Regions from separate parts of the Pseudoalteromonas fenneropenaei genome, predicted to be linked through region 1. Evidence: predicted binding sites of a transcription regulator. Region 1 holds the regulator's gene; the other holds the start of a gene.
The links. The regulator NrdR, encoded in region 1, represses ribonucleotide reductase genes. The targets are predictions, from matches to a motif close to AAACACNANATNTNGTGTTT.
Positions count from the first base shown of each region.

Region 1 (3,162 bases):
AGACTCTCGTTTTATTTTTGTAGATAATTAAAATTAATTTAATTGCTGCTTTTTATAATATTTATTAATGTTTAAATTTAAAAATATCATTGTCAAAAGGCTGTGAATTAAATTCATTCCTTGTTTAAATATGTTCAAGCTCGAAGCGCCCCTAATGCGTAGGCAATAGGAGATTTTGCGCGTACAATATTGCTTTTCATACCATACGTGTACCTAGGAGACCCCATGTTAGAACGTAGCATGAATATTGCTGATTTTGATCCTGAATTGTTTGCGGCAATTGAAGCAGAAACAGCGCGTCAAGAAGAACATATCGAATTGATCGCGTCTGAGAACTACTGCAGCCCACGCGTACTTGAAGCTCAAGGTTCGCAATTAACCAACAAATATGCTGAAGGTTATCCAGGTAAGCGTTATTACGGTGGTTGTGAGCACGTTGATGTAGTTGAACAATTGGCAATTGACCGTGCATGTGAACTTTTCAAGTGTGATTACGCAAACGTTCAACCACACGCAGGTTCTCAAGCAAACGCGGCGGTTTTCCAAGCTTTACTTAAGCCGTTAGACACCGTGTTAGGTATGAGCCTAGCGCACGGTGGTCACTTGACGCACGGTTCGCACGTCAACTTCTCTGGTAAGTCTTACAATGCTGTACAATACGGCTTAAACCCAGAAACAGGTGAAATCGATTACGCACAAGTAGAAGCTTTGGCACTTGAGCACAAACCAAAAATGATCATCGGTGGTTTCTCAGCGTACTCAGGTATTGTTGATTGGGCTAAATTCCGTGAAATCGCTGACAAAGTAGGCGCATACTTACTTGTCGATATGGCGCACGTTGCAGGTCTTGTTGCAGCTGGTATCTACCCAAGCCCATTACCGCATGCGCACGTTGTTACGACAACTACGCACAAAACACTAGCGGGTCCGCGTGGTGGTTTGATCCTGTCAGCTTGTGGCGATGAAGAAATCTACAAAAAGCTAAACAGCGCGGTATTCCCAGGCGGCCAAGGTGGTCCTCTGTGTCACGTTATCGCAGCAAAAGCAGTAGCATTCAAAGAAGCGTTACAACCAGAATTCACTGACTACCAAGTACAAGTCGTGAAAAACGCACAAGCTATGGTGGCAGTGATGCAGGCGCGTGGTTATGACATCGTATCTGGTAAAACAGATAATCACTTGTTCCTACTTGACCTAATCAAGAAAGACATCACAGGTAAAGATGCAGACGCTGCTTTAGGTAATGCATTTATTACAGTAAACAAAAACTCAGTACCAAACGATCCACGTTCACCGTTTGTGACGTCAGGTCTACGTATTGGTTCACCGGCGATTACGCGTCGTGGCTTTAAAGAAGCAGAAGCAAGTGAACTTGCGGGCTGGATCTGTGACGTTTTAGACAACATCACAGACACTTCAGTACAACTTGCTGTACGTGAAAAAGTAAAAGCGATTTGTGCTAAGTTCCCAGTTTACGCATAAACTAAATGCTTAAGCAGAAACGTTTTTTGCTGAAACGTTTTTTGCTATGATAAGGCCGCCTTTGTAGCGGCCTTTTGTTTATGGGGAAACTCAGACTATGCACTGTCCTTTTTGTACGGCGAAAGAGACTAAAGTTATCGACTCACGTTTAGTAGGTGAAGGCCACCAAGTGCGTCGTCGTCGCGAATGTATTGAATGCCATGAACGTTTTACCACCTTCGAAGGGGCTGAGTTAGTAATGCCGCGGGTGATTAAACAAGATGGCTCGCGTGAACCTTTTAACGAAGATAAGCTTCTTAACGGCTTACATCGCGCGTTAGAAAAACGCCCTGTCAGTACAGAGCAAATCGAAGAAGTGATCCACAAAATTAAATCTGAGCTGCGCGCAACGGGCGAGCGCGAAGTGCCAAGCCACTTTATTGGTGAGTTGATCATGGAAGCACTGAAAAAGCTCGATAAAGTTGCCTATGTACGCTTTGCGTCAGTGTATCGCTCGTTCGAAGACATCAAAGAGTTTGGTGAAGAAATCGCGAAGCTAGGAGAGCACTAAGTGAGCGAGCTGCAACAATTTACTGCCCAAGATGAACAATTTATGCGCCGTGCCATTGCACTAGCTGCGCACGGGCAATATACCACGACCCCGAATCCAAATGTTGGCTGCGTTATTGTCAAAGATGGCGAGATTGTCGGCGAAGGGTTTCACATCCGTGCCGGTGAAGGCCATGCTGAAGTACATGCCTTAAAAGCTGCTGGCGACAAAGCCAAAGGCGCAACGGCCTACGTTACCTTAGAACCTTGTAGCCATTATGGCCGCACGCCCCCTTGCGCTGAAGGGCTTATCAAAGCGGGCGTCAGCAAAGTGATTGCGGCTATGGTTGATAACAATCCACAAGTTGCTGGCAAAGGTATGGCAATGCTGAGTGCAGCAGGTATCGAAACCGCTTACGGCTTACTTGGCGATGAGGCCAGAGCGCTTAACTTAGGCTTTTTTAAACGTATGGCGACGGGTATGCCGTATGTGACTTGCAAACTTGCGGCGAGTTTGGATGGTAAAACTGCACTCGAAAACGGCGAAAGTAAGTGGATCACCGGCCCACTCGCGCGTGAAGATGTACAACGTTTTCGGGCTAAAAGCTGCGCGATTATTTCTGGCGCCGATACTATTTTGGCGGACGATGCGCAGCTTTCGGTGAGAAGTCATTTTTACCCTGAGTTGCAAGACACTATCCGCCAGCCTTTACGAGTCATTTTTGATTCGCAAAACCGCCTGACGCCAGACTTGGCCTTGTTTCAAACCGAGGGGCCGGTTTTATTACTCAGAAACTCCACCCAGCCGCTTGATAATTCACCACACTGGCCTCATTTCGTTGAGCAGTGTCAAGTTGAGAGCCGTAATGGCAAAATTTGCCCAACCGCGGTCCTTAAATTGTTAGCACGGCGAGGAATTAATCACGTTTGGCTTGAAGCCGGGCAAACCCTTGCTGGGGTGTTTCATGAAGCGGGTTTGATTGATTCGTATGTGGTCTATTTGGCGCCGAAGATTATTGGTAATGCAGGACGCGGCTTGTTTGCAGTGCCACCTTTAATGGCTCTCGCGCAGGCAACCACACTGACTTTTAGCGATGTAGTGCAAATCGGCAGCGATTTACGCATTACCGCGCTTAAATAGGATAAGTATGT
Region 1 is NZ_JBHRSD010000013.1:16,521-19,682, reverse strand. Features, by position in the region: gene glyA (serine hydroxymethyltransferase) at 226-1,482, shown strand; gene nrdR (transcriptional regulator NrdR) at 1,580-2,032, shown strand; gene ribD (bifunctional diaminohydroxyphosphoribosylaminopyrimidine deaminase/5-amino-6-(5-phosphoribosylamino)uracil reductase RibD) at 2,033-3,151, shown strand; gene ACFOEE_RS08155 (riboflavin synthase) at 3,159-3,162, shown strand, end outside.

Region 2 (3,162 bases), on a different contig from region 1:
CGGTAAAAGTAACTGTTGTAGCAATCCCTTGGCACTTCGTAGCCTGCTTTGCTATCCCACTTGGCATTTTTGACCCCCAAGTTCTCGGCCGGAACAAATTCGGTATTAAACAAATACCCAGTTTCTTGCGAAGCCTTACGGTTTTCTGCATATATAACCTGTAACTGCGCTTGCACCCAATTTGTGTAATCGGAATTTACTGAAATATCCAACCCCAAAAATTCTGCTGCTTCTACTAAGCCATTAATACCAATCGTTAAAAACTGCTTTTTGAATGAGATAAACCCAGCATCATAAACCGGTAACATGCCTGCACATTGATATTCTTCCATCAGTTGTCGATAGGCGATTTGATACTTGTGCAGCTTTTGCACTTCACTCGCCAAATCTCGTCCATCCTGCACTAGCCTATTCATATTGAGCGTAATCACATTAATCGACCCAGTCGATACCCCGCCCGCCCCGAGGCTGTAAGAGAAGCTATGATCGCTAATTTCATTTCTGAGTCGGCAACACGACGCCAAAGAGTCAGGGTTTTCGGATTGATACACAAAAAACTGCCCACCCTCACTTAAGTTCTGCGCGCAAAGGTTGGCAAACCGTTTATCGACAGGCGCCCCCTCATTCACCAACATGGCAGCGGTAACCACCGGGAAGGTCAAAATTGCTTTGGTGCGCTCGTGATTAAACCAGTTTAGGAAAAAGTGTTGCAACGCGCTGACCGTTGCCCAATTAGGCGAAGTCATATCAGGAAAAACAAAGTGCCCAAACATCGCCTCAAAATATGGCTCGTCATACAAAGAAATATTCCAAAACACACTTTGATAACCGCGTGCGGCCGCCGGTTGGTTGAGCGCATACACCACATGCTGAAGATGGTTTTCTATCTGCGTTTTGCTCGTGACAAGATAGTCATCACCGTAGTCCTGACGCGCAAAATAATCGAAATACAGTAAAAACTCGACCGTGGCGACGGCTCCCGCAAATTGTGCGCTAATTGCAAAAACTAAATTAACAAAGCTACCACAAAACGACTCTAAATGTTTTGGCGCTTTAGACTCGCCACCGAGTTTGGTCAGTCCGTCCAATAAAAACGGATACATAGTAATCGAAGTACAATAGGGTTTGAGGCTGGTTTCATCGTGAACATAAATCTCATGCGCTTCAATTTGCCGAATGTACTCTTGTGCGAGCGCGTCACCAAATAACGCCTTAATCTTCTGACTGACTAAGGCGCGATTAACCTGAATAAAGTAGTCTTTCATTAATTCAGATTCGAGCGTGGCTATATTCTTACTGGTCACATTGGCATTGGCATCCATCGTCGACCCATCAGCCGGGTTAACTGCATGACAATAGTTGTTTATAAAGCTTATTTTTTGTTCAAGTTGTTGTTGTGATAGCGCAGGCATGATGTTCACCCTTTTATAAAGTAAGAATTGAGTAGTTGACCCGAAGCAACATCAATAAACTTTTGATTGGTTGAATGTTGCCCAAGGCCGCCAAGTGATTGGATATAACGGCCCGTTTTGAGATACGTCAGCTCGTTTTTAAGTTGCTCTGACACGTAGTCTAAGCCGGTGTACAAACAGGTTTTTAAACCTTGGCTTTGCGCGTAACGCAGTAGTGGTAACAGCCGATGCTCTTGCCATTCTCCCCCAAAAAACACCACGCAGGTAATTAACCCCTCATATCGGCGCAACCAACCTGCAAATACAGTTTGGGTTAAAGGCGTGCCTAAATTTGCATTCCAGCTTTGTGGGCTATGACACCCTTTGCACCCAAGTTGGCAGCCAGTACAGACAAACCCAAGCGCGATTTCGTTAGGCACTTCTTGAAAACAAACTTGGGGTTCCAATACATTAAACATAACTATATTTAGTGTTACAAAGCTCAGTAAGCACAATATATAGTATCTGTCGTTTTTTAAGCCAGTGACCAACTTGATCTAGATCAAACAATACAGCTAGCAACCAAGGTGAAAATGTGGGTAGTTATAAAGGATGAATTATCAATAAAAAGCACGACGAGTGGCCTACCAAAAGCAACTACCACTCACTACCTACTTAGAGGGAGTTTTTCCACCATGGATGTTTGTTAGACTGCCCTTTTAGCAAGCATAAAGGACAGGTATGACGACCAAAATTGGTATTTTGACGGTGAGCGATAGAGCAAGTCGCGGTCAATACGACGACCTTTCGGGCCCAGCGATTGAAGATACTTTAAAGGCTTACCTCACCTCAGACTGGCAACCCGTATATCGATTGGTTGAAGATGAGCAACCCCTTATCGAGCAAGCCTTGTGTGAACTGGCCGACAACGAGCAATGCAGCCTTATCATCACCACAGGCGGCACGGGACCTGCCAAGCGGGATGTCACCCCAGAAGCCACTGAAGCGGTGTGTGATAAAATGATGCCGGGTTTTGGGGAGCTAATGCGACAAGAGAGTTTAAAATACGTTCCAACGGCCATTCTTTCTCGGCAAACCGCAGGGCTTCGCAATAAGTCACTCATCATCAATCTGCCGGGTAAACCCAAAGCGATCCGCCAATGTCTAGATGCGGTATTCCCTGCAGTTCCCTATTGCATTGATTTATTAGAAGGGCCGTTTATTACCTGCGATGAGTCCGTGATTAAGGTATTTCGCCCAAAATCATAGTTAAGGGGCTTGAGCATTTCTTTTAAGCGAGAGTTCACTCCTCGCTTTTTAAAGAAGTACTTTGTGCCAAAAGCTGGCCTTCAGCGTAACTCGTTTCTGCCCCAAAATGAGTTAGGGTCTCAATCGAGCGAATAGCAATCTTCGCTTTGTCTATTTTTGGCTTCTTTGTTACAAGTTTCTCATATAGTCAGGAAAACGAGCGATTTGGTCGTTTTTATCCCAAAGCAATTTTAGCTTTGAAGGCATAAAGCTACTTGTAGCAATAAGTTATCCAATATGATAAAAAATCGGTAAGTAGAAACTAGAGGCGGTTAGCGGCAGAAAAACGACCGACTCGCTCGTAGATTAAGATTGTTAGCTGCTTCGCCAAGGTTGGGTTTTGCGTCTATAGTTAACATTTAAACATCAATAAAAGGGAATATTATATGAAATTGTTTACAGTAGTGACATCAGCGATAGTCTTAGTTAGTTTTTCAATGTGTACTTACGCAAAACCAAATCA
Region 2 is NZ_JBHRSD010000015.1:5,011-8,172, forward strand. Features, by position in the region: gene nrdD (anaerobic ribonucleoside-triphosphate reductase) at 1-1,412, opposite strand, end outside; gene nrdG (anaerobic ribonucleoside-triphosphate reductase activating protein) at 1,418-1,870, opposite strand; gene mog (molybdopterin adenylyltransferase) at 2,133-2,660, shown strand; gene ACFOEE_RS09820 (hypothetical protein) at 3,086-3,162, shown strand, end outside.
Region 2: the regulator NrdR is predicted to act here: its motif matches at 1,899-1,918, upstream of nrdG (anaerobic ribonucleoside-triphosphate reductase activating protein).